3 regions of the Cryobacterium sp. GrIS_2_6 genome follow, and region 2 is predicted to be linked to each of the others. Evidence: predicted binding sites of a transcription regulator. Region 2 holds the regulator's gene; each other region holds the start of a gene.
What was found. The regulator LexA, encoded in region 2, represses DNA repair genes until DNA is damaged. The targets are predictions, from matches to a motif close to TCGAACANNTGTTCGA.

Region 1 (5,874 bases), 730 kb from region 2:
GCCTCCGCCGTCTCGCCGGTGGGGACCCAGCCACGATCGACGACGAAGACCGTGCCGTCAGCGAGGAGCAGCGGCGTGAGCACCTCGAAGCCCGGGTGCACGTTCAGCGGGCGATTCCGCACGATCAGCTCATCGGCGACGAGGTACGTTCCCGTCATCGTCACCGGCAGCCACTTCTGTGACTCGTTGAAGGAATCGCGAGTGGGAAGTGCTTCCGTCAGGCTCACCGGGGTGTGGTCGTAATTCGCGTCGACCTTGTTGATCTCGACGAGGGCCTCGTTGCGCCTGGCGAACTGCCACATGCCCAGGCCGGCGCAGGCTGCGCCGAAGATGATGGTGAGCACGAGGTATCCGGCCCACCGGCGGGTGAACGCGAACTTCCAACCGGTCACGACGGGTCCGTCCCTACGTCCTGGCGGCCCGGTGTCGTGCCCGGTGCAGCTTCGAGCGCGACGACGACCACCGGAAAGTCCCTGGCACCCAGGAATTCACGCAGATAGGCGACATGATCCGGGCAGGCGAGCCAGGTCTTGACCCGGTCAGCGGTATGGATACGCGGGTTGCGCCAGTCGATGCGCCACCGCGCGTCCTCCCGGCAGCCGGCCCTCGAACAACGCGGTACGTCGAGGTCATCGTCGAAACCGATCATTCGTCCGAACCGGGGTCGCGGGACGGGTCGGGAGTGGTCGCTGGCCCGTCGGAGGCCTGCCCGGGTGGCGGCTGGGCGGCCGACGAGGATTCAGGCCCGGTCGAGGACTGACCGCGGTAGAGCTGAACGGCTCCCGGGCGGAGGACAGCGGTTCCCGCTCCGTTTCCGTGGACGTTTGCGACGATGACCGCGAAATAGGGAAGCAGGATCGCTCCGGCGGCGCAGACCAGAAGCCACCAGCCGTGCACGAAAAGCATCAGGATGATGCACACCATCCGGATGCCCATGGTGACCGAGTATTTGATCATACGGGCGCGTCGCTCGGCCTCCGGAGACGGAGGCAGGGACGTGATCGACTGCTGTTTCATACTCTCATCGCTTCGGTCAACCGGTGGAGGTTTTGCCTGACAAGACTACGTCTCGCCCGGTGTGTGGGATGACACCGTAAACTGGAATATACGTGCGTACGGCTGGTCGTTCGCTGGGAATAGATTGGAACCGTATGCCCTCCGTCAGGACCGTTCTCGTGACCGGGGGCAACCGTGGGATCGGCTTTGCCATCGCCGAAGAATTCGTGCGTCAGGGCCATCGGGTCGCGGTCACGGCCCGCTCCGGGTCCGGCCCAGAGGGCAGCCTCACGGTGCGCGCCGACGTCACGGATGCCGCATCGATCGATGCCGCGTTCACCGAGATCGAAGCGTCCCTCGGACCGGTCGAAGTCGTCGTGGCCAACGCCGGCATCACCAGAGACACCCTCCTGATGCGGATGACGGAAGACGACTTCACCTCCGTGATCGACACGAACCTGAGCGGCGCCTTCCGCGTCGTCAAGCGCGCGTCCAAAGGCATGCTCAAGGCCAGGTTCGGCCGGATCGTGCTCATATCGAGCGTGGTCGGCCTCTACGGTTCCGCCGGGCAGGTCAACTACTCCGCCTCCAAGAGCGGGCTCATCGGGCTCGCCCGCTCGGTCACGCGCGAGCTCGGCGCCCGCGGCATCACCGCGAACGTCGTCGCACCCGGCTTCATCGAGACCGAGATGACCGCGGAGCTTTCCGAGGCGGTCCAGGCCGAATACAAGAAGAACATCCCGGCAGGACGCTTCGCTTCCCCCGCCGAGGTCGCCAGGGTCGTCACGTGGCTCGCGGGCGAGGACGCCGGTTACATCTCCGGCGCCGTGATCCCGGTCGACGGCGGACTCGGAATGGGTCACTGACCTTCGCCATGCGACCGACACTGACCGCGACAATGCGGGCGGTCGTCGTCGACGGTCCTGGTGATCCCGGTGTTCTGCGTGTCCGCGACGTGCCGATGCCGACGCCGGCCGGGATCGTCGTGCCCTTCACCAGCGGACTCGGCTGGGACGTTCTCGGTGCCGTGTCCGAGATGCTGCAGACGGCGGCGGGGTCGCTGCGTGTCGGGCTGCAGGCCGTCGGCGGCCAGAGCCTGCTCATCCGCGGCGGAACGTCCTCTGTCGGCCTCGCACGGGCCACCCTCGGCGCGCTGCGCGGGATGCGGGTGCTGTCGACCACGCGGAATCCGTCGAGCGTCGGCCTGCTCGAGGCTGCAGGCGCCGACCACGTCATCATCGACGATGGCGAGGTCGCGCGCAGGGTGCGGGAGATCGTGCCGGGCGGTGTCGACGGAGCCGTCGAGCTCGTCGGCGTCAACGTCCTGCGCGACACCCTCCGAGCGGTGCGAGCCGGAGGCACCGTCTGCTTCACCGGGATGCTCTCCGACACCTGGACGATCGACGAATACTACCCGATGGACTGGCTCCCCAACGGCGTGTGCCTCACCGCGTACTCCGGAGAGGCGGCAGACCTGACATCGGCCGAGTTGCAGGCCTTCCTCGACGCCGTCGCAGCCGGTCACGCGCGTGTCCCGGTCGGCCGTGGCAACAGGCTCGATGAGATCGAGCAGGCCCACCGGGACATGGAGGCCGGCACCGCCGGCGGAAAGCTCGTCGTCCTTCCGCGCTGAACTCCCCGACGGCGGTCGGATGGATCGTCACACCGCTGGCGAACGGCGCCGGTCACATACACAGCGTCCGCCAGGGGTTGGTGCTCTCGTTTCCAGATCGGCCTTACGATTTCAGTGAGATGACCAAATCTGAATTGCCCCTGAACCCAAGCTGTTCGGCCATGATCGAACGATTCCTATCTCACTGGAATCGTAAGGCCGTTCCAGATGTGAAACTCGAGATGAGAAGCCTGAAATGATGTGAGCAAGTCTCGCATTCATGTTCGATTCGGGGTAGAATCGGGGTATGGCAGGAGCTTCGGATCCCCAGTCACACACCCCGCAGGCAGAGAATCTGGCCGCGGGTGATCAGCCCACCACGGTTGTAGAGTCGGCTCATCCGGTTGTGGTTGCCGAGGGCTTTGAGGGCGCGGAGGGGCTGGCCGGGTCGGTGCCGTCGGTGCCGTCGGTGCATGCGGATGCTGTCGCCCGGCTCGCCGAAGCGCGTTCGGCTTTCGCGGACGCACTGGCGGCGATCCCGGTCGGGTTGCTCAGCGATGCGGAAGCGGTCACGGCGCTCAAGGAAGTGGAGGCCATCGGCCGGACCGTCGACGCCGCCCGGGTGAATACCGCGACGGATGTGGACCGGCGGGCCCGGGTGCTCGGTCGGGAAGGCCTGGCCTGGAAGATGGGGTGCCGGGGCCCCTGGGATGTACTCACCCGGGTGACACGCGTATCGGCCCGGGAAGTGAAGCGCCGCATCAAGCTCGGCGACGCGGTGTTGCCCCGCCGGGCAGGCCTGGCGGTGTTGCCGCCGCTGTTCCCGGTCGTCGGGGCCGCGCTGACCGCGGGGGACATCGGGGTCGAAGCGGCGGAGCTGATCACGACGGGACTCGGGGCGGTCAGTCACCGGGCGGTCCCGGCGGAGGTCGAGGTCGCCGAACGGGCCCTGGTCGCCACGGCGGCGGGGTGGATCACCCCGGAGACCGAGATCCTCGCCGGCGCCGGAGTCCCGGCGGCCGCGGACCTGATCCGCGGCATGGTGTTGCAGTGGCAGGCCATCCTCGACCCCGACGGGATGCTCCCGACCGAGGATGTGTTCGAGGCGAAGTCCAACATCGGCTTCGGCCAACTCAAGAACGGCTTGTACCCGGTCAAGGGCGGAGTCACGCCGGAACTCTACGGGATGATGAACACCCTCTTCGACGCCTTCCTGAGCTTCCATTCCCGACCCGCGTTCCCGACGGCCGAAGAACAAGCCCTGATGGACTCGGGGCAGATGATCCCCGGCGCCGAATCCGCCGGTACCGGCGCGGGCACCGAGACCGACACGGGACCGGAGCTGGACGTGATCGAGGCGGAGCTCCGGGAGCGCCGCGCGGACACCCGCAGCGGTGGGGAGAAGCGCGCGGACATTCTCCGGGCGCTGTTAGAGCACGCTGCCCGGGACGAGGGCACCCCGTCGATGGGTGGGTCGGCGCCGACGGTGATGGTGCACGTGAACGCGGCCGACCTCGCCTCGGGGGTCGGGGTGGGGTGGATCGACGGGGTCGAGGCCCCCGTGTCGCTCAAGACGGTGCATCAGCGGATCTGTGACGGCGGCTTCCAAGGGGTCCTGTTCGGGGCGAACAACGAGGTGCTCAAGCTTGGTCCGGAGCGGCGGTATTTCAACCGGGCGCAACGCCGGGCGATTACCGCCCGGGACGGCGGCTGCATCATCCCCGGCTGCAAAGCCCCGGCGCACTGGGCCGAAGTGCACCACGTGAAGCCCTGGGCGAAAGACGGGCCGACCAACGTCGACAACGGGGTACCACTCTGCTGGTTCCATCACCACACCATCGATACCTCGGGGTGGGAGATCCGGATGGTGAAAGGGTCACCCCAGGTCCGGGCTCCCGGGTTGATCGACCCGCAACGGCTCTGGCGCCCACCGAACAGGCACCGCGCCCACCAGGTCCTCACCGGACCACCCAGACGCGACTAGAGTCCACCGCACACGGCGGCGCCTGTAGCGGAAGCGCTAGCCGCGGAGGCCGAGGATGGGCAGGACCTGGCTGAGGTCGCAGATGTCGATCGCGACATCCGCCTGTGCCCGCACGAGAGGCTTCGCGTTGAACGCGATGCCGAGACCCGCGACGTGCATCATCTTCAGGTCGTTCGCTCCGTCGCCGACGGCGACGGTCTGGGGGAGCGCGACGCCGAGTTCCGCCGCCCACTCCTGGAGGGTGTCCGCCTTCGCGGTTGCGTCGATGATCGGCCCGACGAGGTTGCCGGTGAGGTGGCCGTCGATGACTTCGAGCCGGTTGGCTCGCCAGTGGTCGATGCCGAGGCTCTCCGCGAGCGGATCGAGCACTTCGTGGAACCCGCCGGAGACGACCCCGATCCTGCTGCCGTGGGCATGCAGCCCGGCGATGAGCTCATGGATACCCGGAGTCGGGCGCACCAGGAGTCCGACGCCGGTGAAGACGCTCTCCGGCAGGCCGGCGAGCGTCTTCACCCGGGCACGGAGGCTCTGGGCGAAGTCGATCTCACCGCGCATGGCCTGCTCGGTCACCGCAGCGACGAGTTCGAGCGAACCAGCGGCATCCGCCAGGAGTTCGATGACTTCGTTTTCAATCAGGGTGGAATCGGAATCGAGGACGACAAGGAAACGAGTGGGACGGGTCACGGGTGTACGTGCACGCCCTTGCCGACCACGGTGATGCCGGACTCGGTGACGCTGAAGCCGCGCGCGAGGTCGCGGTCCCTGTCGACGCCGACGGAGGCTCCGGCGGCGACGACGACGTTCTTGTCGAGGATGGCCCGACGCACGGTCGCGCCGGGCAGGATCTGCACCCGGTCGAAGAGGATCGAGTCCGCGATGTGGGCGCCGGAATCGATGGCCACCCACGGCCCGAGCACACTGCGCTCGATGTGGGCGCCGGAGATGACGCAGCCGAGGGACACGATCGAGTCGATCATCGTGCCGAGCGAGCCACGCCCGTCACGGACGAACTTGGCCGGCGGCGAGTTGAGCTGCTGGCTGAAGATCGGCCACTTCTGGTTGTAGAGGTTGAAGACCGGGAGCGCGCTGATCAGGTCCTGGTGTGCCTCGAAGAAGGAATCGATGGTTCCCACGTCGCGCCAGTAGTACCGGTCGCGATCGGTGGAGCCCGGTACCTCGTTGCGCTGGAGGTCGTAGACACCGGCTTCGCCGCGGGACACGAAGTCGGGAATGATGTCCCCGCCCATGTCGTGGCTCGAGTCGGTGCGTTCTCCGTCCCGCA
Region 2 (5,874 bases):
GGAACCAGGTAACGAACGGTCACACTCGTGCAATCCGATTAAGGGATTGCTAGAGTTTTCTTCAATCGTTGCCGACGGATTTCTTCCGCCGGCATGGTGCGACAGCCGAGCCCGGCACCCGCCCGCGAACACCCGCCAGGGCTTCCTGGCGGTCCGCGGCCGCCCGGCCATTCAGTGCACACACTGGCTACTGTCGAATGAGGAATGAATGTCCACTCCAACGGACTCCGCCCGCACACGGCGCATCCCCTTCTCGTTCGAGCTGTATCCGCCCAAGACGGATGCTGCAGCATCCGCTCTCGCGACGACGATCGACCATCTCGCGGCGGCGGGCCCCGACTTCCTCTCGGTCACCTACGGAGCCAACGGATCCTCACGCCGCTCCTCGCTCGACGTGCTCAGCCGCATCCTCCGCACGACGAACGTCGAAGCGATGGCCCACCTCACCTGCGTCGGTTCCACCCACGACGAGGCGAACCGGCTGATCCGCGAGTTCCTCGACGCGGGAGTGCGCAGCTTCCTCGCCCTCCGCGGCGACCCGCCTGCCGGCACGAAGGAGGGCGAGGCGTTCCTCGGCGACTTCGGCAGCGCCGCCGAACTCGTGCAGCTCATCCACCGGGTTCAGGCCGAGAAATCGCCATACCGCGAGACGATCATCCCCGGTATCCCCGCCGCACGCGCCGTCAAGCCCGGCCACGAGAAGGTGCGGATCGCCGTCGCGGCGTTCCCGAACGGCCACCCCCGGTCACGCTCATCGGCGCAGGATATCGATACCCTGCTCGCCAAGCAGGCCGCGGGCGCGAACCTCGGCATCACCCAGCTCTTCTTCCACGCCGACCACTTCCTGAGCTTCGTCCAGCGCGCCAGGGAGGCCGGAGTGCTCTTCCCGATCCTGCCCGGCATCATGCCGGTGACCAGCCCGGCCAGGCTGCGGCGGATCATCGAACTCTCCGGTGAGCAGATGCCCGCAGACCTGTCCATCCGGCTCGAGATCGAACCGACCAAGGAGGGACAGCGCGAGATCGGCATCCAGCACGCCGTCGACCTCGCCAGCCAGGTGATCGCCGGCGGCGCCCCCGGGCTGCACCTCTACGCCTTCAACCAGCACGAAACCGTACTGGAGGTACTCGACGGCTGCGGCCTGCTCGGCGCGCCGGCTCCGGTCCGGACGCCGACGGCACTGCCCACGATCGTGTAACCCGGCCTGGCGCCCTGCCCCGGTCGCCATCGCCATCATCGCTCCCGCTCCGCCGAACGCCGTACGGGCGCCTCGGGTTTCCGTCGCGCCAGAAAGCACCCGGCCCGCCGCGGCATCCGCCCCACACACCACCCGCCAGCATCCGCTGCACCGCCCAACCGCAAAGGAAACGTTATGACCAGCACTGCCCCGTTCCCCGCAGGCACCATCCTCGGCTACCCGCGCATCGGCCCGCGCCGCGAACTCAAGAAGGCCGTCGAATCTTTCTGGGCCGGCACGTCGAGCGCCGCCGAACTCGAGGCCGCCGCGGCCGGACTCCGCCAGGCCACCCGCGACCGCCTCGCCGCCCTCGGCCTCGGCCGCACCGACTCCGCCATCCCGGAGTCGTTCTCCTACTACGACCAGATGCTCGACGCGCTGTGCGCGGTCGGCGCCGTGCCCGCCCGCTTCGCCGGACTCGTCGACGCCGACGGGCACATCGACCTCGCCGGTTACTTCACCCTCGCCCGCGGCGAGGGGGACAGCCTCCCGCTCGAGATGACCAAGTGGTTCGACTCGAACTACCACTACCTCGTGCCCGAGATCGGTCCGGAAACGGAGTTCTCCCTCTCGAGTGACCGCATCGTGAGCGAATTCGAGGAGGCACGCGCGGCCGGCTACCTGACCCGGCCCGTCATCGTCGGGCCGGTCACCTTCCTGCTGCTCAGCAAGCCGAGCGACGAAGCCCCCGCGGGCTTCGAGCCCATCGACCGGATCGAGGACCTCATTCCCGTGTACGCGACCTTGTTGCAGCGCCTCGCCGCCGCCGGTGCCGAGTGGGTGCAGCTCGACGAACCCGGCCTCGTCAGCGAGAGCATCCACGTGCCCCGCGCTGAGACCCTCAGCGCCGTGCAGTGGGCGTATGGGACTCTCGGGCACCTCGCCCAGCGCCCGGCGATCTTCGTCGCCGCTCCCTACGGTAGCCTCGGCGACGCCCTCCCCGTACTCGCCGCCGCACCGATCGAGGCCATCGGCCTTGATCTCGTCCGCGGCACGCTCCCCGAGACGGCCCAGGGGCTCGACGGGAAGACCCTCGTCGCCGGTGTCATCGACGGGCACAACATCTGGCGCGGTGACCTGGCGGATGCATTCGCTCAGCTCACCGGGGCCGGCACCCTGTCGGCGCGGGTCACCGTCTCGACCTCGACGAGCCTCCAGCACGTCCCGCACACCGTCGCCGACGAGACCGCGCTCGGCGCCGAACTGGTGAGCTGGCTCGCCTTCGCCGACGAGAAGGTCGGCCAGGTTGTGACCCTCGCCCGCGGCCTGGCCGACGGTCGGGAGGCCATCACGGCCGAACTGGACGCCGCGACCGCCGCACTCGCCGCCCGCAGCGCCGCCCCCGGCGTCCGCGACGGTGCCGTGAGGGCCCGTGCCGCGGAGCTCACGGACGCCTCGTACAGCCGAGGCGTTTACGCCGACAGGCTCGCCGCCCAGGAGACCGCACTCGCGCTGCCCTTCCTGCCGACGACGACCATCGGCTCCTTCCCGCAGACCGGGGAGATCCGCCGTGCCCGCGCCCGCTTCCTCACCGGAGTGCTCAGCGCAGCCGAATACCGCGACCTGATGCGCGCGGAGATCGCCCGGGTCGTCGCCCTGCAGGAGGAGATCGGCCTCGACGTGCTCGTGCACGGCGAACCCGAGCGCAACGACATGGTGCAATACTTCGCCGAGAACCTCGACGGCTTCGCGGTCACCGAGAACGGCTGGGTCCAGTCCTACGGCAGCCGCTGCACCCGCCCGTCCATCCTGTGGGGCGATGTCTCCCGCCCGAAACCGATCACCGTCGAGTGGTCGACCTACACGCAGGGGCTGACGGAGAAGCCGGTCAAGGGCATGTTGACCGGACCGGTCACCATCCTCGCCTGGTCCTTCGTGCGCGACGACCAGCCCCTCGGCGAGACGGCGCGCCAGGTCGCTCTCGCCCTCCGCGACGAGATCGCCGACCTCGAGGCCGCCGGAATCGGCATCATCCAGGTCGACGAGCCGGCCCTGCGCGAACTGCTTCCGCTCAAGAAGGCCGGCCACGCCGACTACCTCGACTGGTCCGTCGGCTCGTTCCGGCTCGCGACCGCCGGGGTGCAGGACGCGACCCAGATCCACACCCACCTCTGCTACTCCGAGTTCGGCGTCGTGCTCGAGGCGATCCGCGCTCTCGACGCCGACGTGACGAGCATCGAGGCGGCCCGCTCCCGGATGGAGGTCGTGACGGACATCCAGGCCAACGGCTTCGACCACGGCATCGGCCCGGGTGTCTACGACATCCACTCGCCGCGGGTGCCGGGCGTTGCCGAGCTGACGGAGCTGCTCGACCGTGCCGTCGCCGCCATCCCGACCGGTCAGGTCTGGGTGAACCCGGATTGCGGGCTCAAGACCCGCGGCTACACGGAGACGGTCGAGTCTCTCGGAAACATGATCGAGGCCACCCGCATCGTGCGCGCCCGCCTCGCCGCAGGCATCCCCGCCCTCGCCTGATCCTCTTCGCGGCGAACACCCACCGCGCGAGATGCACCATTTCCGCCGCTTCGCGCCAGGCATGCCTGGCGCGAAGCGGCGCAGTTGGCGCGCACGGGGGAATTACAGGGGACTACAGGGACCGCAGGACGGCGACGATCTTGCCGAGGATCTCGGCGTGGTCACCGAGGATCGGCTCGAAGTTGGTGTTCCTCGGCAGCAGCCAGGTGTGGCCGTCACGCTGCCGGAAGACCTTCACCGTCGCCTCGCCATCGAGCATCGCGGCGACGATCTCGCCGTTCTCCGCGGTCTTCTGCTGGCGGACGACGACCCAGTCGCCGTCCATAATCGCGGCGTCGATCATCGATTCGCCGACGACCTTGAGCATGAACAGCTCGCCCTTGCCGACAAGCTGGCGCGGGAGCGGGAAGATCTCGTCGACCTGCTGGTCGGCCATGATCGGAACACCGGCCGCGATCCGCCCGACGAGCGGCACCATTGCCGCGTCGCCCACCGGGGTTCCCTGCTGGAAGTTCTCCGCGGCGCCGGCCGCGGTGTCCTCTGGCGACTGCGGCAGCTCGATCAGGACCTCGAGCGCCCGGGGCCGGTTCGGGTCCCTGCGCAGGTAGCCGCTCAGCTGGAGTTGGTTGAGCTGGTGGGTGACGCTCGACAGCGACGACAGGCCGACGGCGTCACCGATCTCCCGCATGCTCGGTGGATAGCCGCGCTGGCCGACAGATCGCTGGATCACGTCCATGATCGCGCGCTGCTTGTCGCTGAGGCTCTTCCTCCGACGTGTTCCGCCTCGTTCGGGGGAACTGCCGGTGAACGGGGTCACGCTGTCCGGGGTCACGCTGTCCTGGGTCACGATGTCGCTCCTGTCGGTGGCGGTGGGCGGTGGCGGGCGGTCGCCCCGGCGGATGCCGTGAGGCGACCGTATCCAAATGTCAGTGGTCGCTGGTTGAGTTCACACCAGTCAATCGAAACTGTAACCAGCTTGGGGCGAAGTACAGACATTCATTCGAGTGTGTCGTGTACTTCACCCCGATAATAACCGGAGAAAGTCTTGATTGTTCGAACAATCGAATATATATTCGGAACATAGCTTCGTATCCGGCTCTCCCGGCCGAGAGCCGGATACGAATACACAGGAGGCAGACATGAACACAACAATCGAGCTGGCCCCGGGGGCGCACACCCGGCTGCGCATCACCCGGCGCGGTCGTGCCGTGCTGACCGCGATCGCCGGCGTCCCCCTCGTCGTCGGCGCGCTTGCCCTCGCCCTCAACGGCGGACTCGCCGCCGCAGACGGCAGCACCTTGAGCGGCAGCAGCATGAGCGCCGACACGGGCGGAAGTGCGACGACGTTCGACTACGTCACGATCCAGTCGGGCCAGTCGTTGTGGCAGCTTGCCGAGCGCATCGCCCCCTCTGCCGATCCGCGCGAGGTGATCGCCGAGATCGTCAACCTGAACCAGCTGCCCTCTGAGAGCGTGCAGCCGGGCCAACGACTGGCCCTCCCGGCCGAATACTGAGCAAGCCGGATAGTGAGCAAGTCGGATACTGAAGCACCGGAGTACTGAGCAAGCCGAATACTGAACCACGGGCAATATGACCCGCCGGTGCTGAGGCCCATCGGTAATATGGGGGGAGTGACCAGTCTCAACGACCTGCCCCTCCGCGACAATCTTCGCGGGCTCACTCCCTATGGGGCGCCGCAGCTGCACGTGCCGGTCGCACTCAACGTGAATGAGAACACCCACGGCATCCCCGAGGACGTGGCCGTTGACATCGCCGCAGCACTGGCCGCCGCGATCCGGGGGATCAACCGGTACCCGGACCGGGAATTCACGGAACTGCGCGAGGCGATGGCCCGCTACCTCGGACACGGTCTCACCCGTCAGAACATCTGGGCCGCCAACGGCTCCAACGAGGTTCTCCAGCAGGTGCTGCAGGCCTTCGGCGGGCCGGGACGCACCCTCCTCGGTTTCGCCCCCACCTACTCGATGTACCCGTTGCTCGCCTCGGGAACCGGAACGCGCTGGGTCGCCGGTGACCGCGACGCCGACTTCGAACTCACCCCGAAGCGCGCCGTCGACTGGGTCAACCGGGTCAATCCCGACCTCGTCTTCCTGTGCTCCCCGAACAACCCGACCGGCACCCCGCTCTCTCTCGAAGTGATC
Region 3 (5,874 bases), 1.9 Mb from region 2:
TCCTCGATGATGACAGCAACGCGCCGCTCACTCTCCGTTGTTTCCATGATCTATCTCCTAGCTGCTTCGGCCTGAGACCGAAAACGAACAATGAACGGTGTGCTGTCGAAGGGGGTGCCGCATGCACCGGGGCTTACCATCCGGCAGCCTTGGTGAGCGCGAGTGCCTGGGCGTTCCACCAGTCCCCCGCAGTGGGGCCGCCGTTGCAGGTTCCGTCGCTCTCGCCCGGCTGCTTGATCCAGAGGTTCGCATCCTGGGCGCCCTGGTTCGAGACGACGGAGGGCAGGACGCCGAGGGCGCGGCCGGGGGGATTGCACCACTCGCCGTTCGAGCCCGCGCCGTTGCGGGAGGTGTCGATCACATAGTGGGCGCCGTTGGTGAGGTCGGAGACCTGCTGTGCATACGCGTGCTCGGCCGCGGAGTCCATGTAGTTGGACACGTTCGTCGCGAACCCGCGTACGGAGGCGATGCCCGAGCGGTTGAGTAGCCCGGCCATCGCGGACGGGGCGATCCATTCGGAGTGGCCGGCGTCGAGGTAGACCGTTGCCCGCGTGGGTGCGAGCAGGTCGACCGCGGTGTGCACCTCGTGCACCCGCTCCTCGACGTTGTTGCACTGGGTTGCGAGGGAGAGGGCATCTGGCTCGAGAATCACGACGGCCTCGCGCAGCGTCAGGGTCGTCGCGATCGCCTTCACCCAGCCGGGGTATTCGAGTACCGAGAGTCCGCCGGCCGAGAAGTTGCCGCAGTCCCGGTTGGGGATTCCATAGAGAACGAAGACGGCGGTCTTCCCGTCCTTGATCGCGGCATCTGTGATGGTCGCGACCTCTTCGCCGACCGTGTCGAGCGGATACTTCTCCGGCGTCAGCCAGATCGCTGCGGGCTGGGCGGCGAGCCGCCTCAGCGCCGTCGCCGTGACCGAGGTCGCCCCGGACCTTTCGGCTGCATCCGCTGCGGCCTGCGCCGCAGAGGAGGACGGATTGACGTAGAACGATGTGGTCGCCAGCGGGTTCACGGTCTGACCTCCGGGTACCTGCAGGGCGAAAGCGCTGACGAAGGTGCCGAGGGCAAGGACGGGCACCGCCAGGGCGATGATGCCGAGGACGAGACCTGTACGAGAGCCGGACGGATGCACGCATCCGCCCTATCGGGGGGGTTCGACAAATATGTTACGCAGGAGTATCGTCTGACGGTTATCTGTCCCCTTTCGGCGTCCCATTTCGCCCCCAGTCCGGGGTGATCGGCGGCATCGGACGCGGTCAGGCGCGCGTGCGCGCGGCGTTACACTCGAACGTGTGAATCCAATGGCGCAGGTTGATGTCGTACTTATTGGTGGCGGCGTCATGAGCGCCACTCTCGGAACCTTGATCAAACAAGTGCAGCCCGACTGGAGTATTGAGGTCTACGAGCGCCTCGGCGAGGTCGCCCAGGAGAGTTCGAACCCCTGGAACAACGCCGGGACCGGTCACGCTGCCCTGTGCGAGCTCAACTACATGCCCCAGGCGAGCGACGGAAGCGTCACCGCCGACAAAGCCGTGAGCATCAATGAGCAGTTCCAGATCAGCCGCCAGCTCTGGTCGTCCCTGGTCATCGACGGCGTTCTTCCCGAACCGACGAAGTTCATCAACTCGACGCCGCACATGACGTTCGTGCACGGCAAATCCAACGTCGAGTACCTGCGCAAACGGTTCGCGGCGCTCAAGGACCAGCCGCTCTTCCACGGGATGGAATACAGCGAGGACCCGGCCGTCATCGGCACCTGGACCCCGCTGCTCACGAAAAATCGCCCGAAGAACCAGCGCATCGCCGCGACCCGGATCGCGTCGGGCACCGATGTCGACTTCGGCGCACTCACCCGCTACCTCTTCGACGACCTCGCGACCAAGGGCGTCGGCGTCCACGTCAACCAGCAGGTCACCGGCCTGAAGAAGCTGACGGACGGCACCTGGCGGCTGAACCTCCGGCGCCTCGTCGGCGGGCATCCCAGCACGGTGAAGGCCCGCTTCGTGTTCGTGGGTGCCGGCGGCGGTGCGCTCGCCCTGCTGCAGCAGAGCGGCATCCCCGAGGCGCGGGGCTTCGGCGGCTTCCCGATCAGCGGCCAGTTCCTGCGCACAACCAATCCCGCGGTCGTCGCCCAGCACCAGGCCAAGGTCTACGGCAAGGCCGCCGTCGGCGCCCCGCCGATGTCGGTCCCGCACCTCGACACCCGCCACGTCGAGGGGGAGGCCTCGCTGTTGTTCGGGCCTTTCGCGGGGTTCACGCCCAAGTTCCTCAAGTCGAGCACCTGGTTCGACCTCCCCTTCTCTGTCCGTGGGCACAACATCGGTCCGATGCTCGCCGTCGCCCGGCACAACGTCGGCCTGATGAAGTACCTCTTCGGCGAGGTCTTCGCGTCCCGCACTGCCAAACTCAAGGCCCTGCAGGAGTTCATGCCGACGGCCAAGATGGCCGACTGGGAGCTCATCACCGCGGGCCAGCGTGTTCAGGTGATGAAGAAGGACCCGAAGGAGGGCGGAGTGCTGCAATTCGGCACCGAGGTCATCACCTCGGCCGACGGCAGCATCGCCGGCCTGCTCGGGGCATCCCCCGGGGCATCGACCGCGGCTCCGATCATGGTCGACCTGCTCCAGCGCTGCTTCCCCGAGCAGTACCCGGCCTGGGAACCGCGACTCCGCGAACTGATCCCGAGCCTCGGCACGACCCTGTCCGACGCCCCCGCCCGCGCCGCAGCCTCCCTCGCCGCGACCGCCGCGACCCTGCACCTCACCAACCCCTGACCAATCCGACGGAGTTTTTGCGTTTTCTGTCCGTGAGCGGGCGGTTTCGGCTCGTTTTCGACAAAATCTCCGTCGAATCGGTGAGGGTGGATGCCGCGGCACCCTTGCGCAAGTATCGAACGTGTGTTCGAATGTAAGCATGCGGTGGAGCGGGCAGGAACTCACAACGGAACAGGCGGGCGCGCTTCCCGGCCTTGCCCGGCTGAACAACCTGGTGCGGAGCGTGCGCACACCCGAGTTCGCGGGGATCACCTTCCACGAGATCCTGGCCAAGTCCGCGCTCAACCGGGTACCCGGCCAGAGCGCCATGCCGTTCGGCTGGACGATCAACCCCTACCGAGGCTGCTCCCATGCCTGCACATACTGCCTGAGCCCGGAAACGCTCATCCTGATGGCGGACGGGCGGCAGAAGCCGCTCTGGCAGGTCAGGGTTGGCGATGCGATCATGGGCACGGAGACCGTCGGCGCCTACCGGCGGTATATGCAGACGACAGTGCTCGCTTCGTGGGACACCCGGAAGCGCGGCTACCGCGTCACCCTAGCTGACGGAACCGAGCTCGTCGCCAGCGGAGACCATCGCTTCCTCACCGAACGGGGTTGGAAGTACGTCACCCGCGCCATGCGCGGGGACGACCAACGTCCCTACCTGACCGAGAACAACAAACTCATGGGTTTCGGGCTCAATGGGCTCACGGAGGCGACGCAGCCGAACTACTTCGCGCCGAGTTACCGACGCGGGTACTTGACCGGCATGATTCGCGGTGACGGGATGATGATCTCGCGCGACTATCCACGTCGAGCCGGCGGCGGAAACAAAGTGCGGCTCTTCCGGCTTGCCTTGACGGACGTCGAGGCGCTCAACCGCTCGAGACTGTTCCTCGAACAGGAGGGAGTAGTCACGCAGACCCGTCCGTTCTCCGCGCCTTCCCTCACTCGGCGCGCCGTGACCTCGATCTACTCGGGCAAGGCCGCGTCGTTCGCCCGGATCGCGGAGCTCATCCGCTGGGTTGACGACCCCGACGACGATTGGCATGCCGGGTTTCTTGCCGGTGTTTTCGATGCGGAGGGCTCAGGTTCGCGAGGCATTCTGCGGATCAGTAACAAGGACGCGACGATACTCGACAACATCCAGAAGTCCATGTCCGCGCTGGGTATTGAGCACGTGTTAGAGGGTGCGCGGCCGAACGGCGTTCGCTGTGTTCGGGTTACCGGCGGGCTGCCGATGCGTTCCAGGTTCTTCGGGCTGGTAGGCCCCGCGATCGACCGGAAGCTGTCCATTGCCGGTGCAGCAGTGAAGTCCGCGGCATTGCTGCAGGTCGTGTCCGTGGAGGACCTGGGGAGCACGATGGACATGATCGATATCTCGACCGCGACCGGAGATTTCATCGCGAACGGGGTCATCAGCCACAACTGTTTTGCTCGCAACACGCACACGTACCTCGACCTCGACGCAGGCAAGGACTTCGACAACGAGATCATCGTGAAGGTCAACGTCGCCGAGGTGCTCCGCAAGGAGCTCGCCAGGCCCGCCTGGCAGCGCAACGCCGTCGCGCTCGGCACCAACACCGATCCCTACCAGCGCGCAGAGGGCCGCTACCGGCTGATGCCGGGCGTGATCGCGGCGCTCGCCGACTCCGGAACCCCGCTCTCGATCCTGACCAAAGGCACCCTGATCCGGCGCGACCTCGACCTGCTCGTCGAGGCGAGCACGCTCGTGCCCGTCGACCTTGCCCTCTCGATCGCGATCTATGACGACGAACTGCAGTCCGCGGTCGAGCCGGGCACCCCATCAACGGCGGCGCGCCTCGCCACGGTGACCGCGATCCGGGAACGCGGCCTGCGCTGCTCGGTGTTCATGATGCCGATCCTGCCGTTCCTCACCGACACCCGCGCGCACCTCGACGATGCCCTCCGCCAGGCGAAGGCCGCCGGGGCCTCCGACGTGATGTACACCGCGCTGCACCTGCGGCCGGGGGTACGCGACTGGTTCATGCAGTGGCTCGCGAGGGACCACCCCGACCTCGTGCCCCGCTACCACGAGCTCTACGGTCGCAACGCCTACGCACCCAAGGGCTACCGGCAATGGCTCGCGCTCCGGATCAAACCGCTGATCCGGGCGCACGGGCTCGAGCACGGGATCGAGGATCCCGTCACCGGCGGCGTCCGCTCCCGCGCGCTCGCCCGCCCCGCGCCCGCCGTCCCTGCGTTCCCTGGCCAGCCCGTGCCCGGCCCGAGGTTGCTCATCGCGGGCGAGCTCCCTCCTGAGCTGCACCCGACCTTGTTCTGAACGGCGGCCTCGAACAGCGGATGCCTCGCTGCGGCCCGGCCCCCGGCTCAGGTGTCGCAGATCGACGTTCAACGCTCACGCGAACCTCGATTCGCGACCCCTCACGCAAGAAGGACTCCGCCGGATGCGATAATCGACGGAGAACGGAGCGGCAATGACCCTAGGCCTCCCCGACCATCTGGTCGGCACCTCTGTCGGGCGCGCCCTGGCCCAGGCCACGCACTGGTTCGGCCTCACCTGCCTGGTCGGCGCCCTCGTCTCGATCGCCGTGCTCGGCATCAGCCACCCGAGCGCGCAGATCGGCGTGAGCCTGATCGGGATCCTCTCGATGGCGATCCTCCTTTTCCTTCTGTCCCGCCACCGCACCGTGCTGCTCTCGGTCGCCTACCTCCTCGTTGGCGCCGTCGTCACGTACGTCGTCAGCGTTACCCTGCTCGGGCTGCCTGAGCTCTTCCACAGCTCGGACGTCTTTCTCGTGTCGATGCCGAAGATGGCGCTCCTGATGGTCGGCGGCGTCGGAACGGGCGCCCTCGTGGGCGTGCTCTGGGGCACCGCCGGCTTCATCCTCGCCGAGACCGTGACGGTCATCGCCGCCCTCGAGACCGGGGTGCCGTATCACCCCGATGCGTTCACGGTGTCGACGTACCTCTTCCTCGTCGGGGTGATGCTCGTGAGCGGCCTCGGCAGGCGCAGGCACCGTCCGGTCCAGCTCGCCATGCACCGGGCGCTGCAGGAGGACCAGTCGCGGCTGCTGCGGCACGAACTCGACGTGCGCGCGGTCGCCCTCAGCCAGGACACCACGCTCAACCAGCT

Region 1: the regulator LexA is predicted to act here: its motif matches at 2,881-2,896, upstream of RCH22_RS06345 (DUF222 domain-containing protein).
Region 3: the regulator LexA is predicted to act here: its motif matches at 2,890-2,905, upstream of RCH22_RS18885 (intein-containing Rv2578c family radical SAM protein).

Annotation. Positions count from the first base shown of each region.
Region 1 is NZ_JAXCHP010000001.1:1,249,417-1,255,290, forward strand. It holds gene RCH22_RS06320 (SURF1 family protein) at 1-392, opposite strand, end outside; gene RCH22_RS06325 (hypothetical protein) at 389-649, opposite strand; gene RCH22_RS06330 (DUF3099 domain-containing protein) at 646-1,017, opposite strand; gene RCH22_RS06335 (beta-ketoacyl-ACP reductase) at 1,152-1,862, shown strand; gene RCH22_RS06340 (zinc-binding dehydrogenase) at 1,871-2,629, shown strand; gene RCH22_RS06345 (DUF222 domain-containing protein) at 2,916-4,592, shown strand; gene serB (phosphoserine phosphatase SerB) at 4,629-5,276, opposite strand; gene RCH22_RS06355 (glucose-1-phosphate adenylyltransferase) at 5,273-5,874, opposite strand, start outside.
Region 2 is NZ_JAXCHP010000001.1:1,979,336-1,985,209, reverse strand. It holds gene hflX (GTPase HflX) at 1-12, shown strand, start outside; gene RCH22_RS09850 (methylenetetrahydrofolate reductase) at 209-1,198, shown strand; gene metE (5-methyltetrahydropteroyltriglutamate--homocysteine S-methyltransferase) at 1,373-3,712, shown strand; gene lexA (transcriptional repressor LexA) at 3,825-4,529, opposite strand; gene RCH22_RS09835 (LysM peptidoglycan-binding domain-containing protein) at 4,852-5,226, shown strand; gene RCH22_RS09830 (histidinol-phosphate transaminase) at 5,335-5,874, shown strand, end outside.
Region 3 is NZ_JAXCHP010000001.1:3,910,221-3,916,094, forward strand. It holds gene RCH22_RS18870 (response regulator) at 1-47, opposite strand, end outside; gene RCH22_RS18875 (glycoside hydrolase family 6 protein) at 134-1,132, opposite strand; gene RCH22_RS18880 (malate:quinone oxidoreductase) at 1,302-2,774, shown strand; gene RCH22_RS18885 (intein-containing Rv2578c family radical SAM protein) at 2,914-5,061, shown strand; gene RCH22_RS18890 (ATP-binding protein) at 5,216-5,874, shown strand, end outside.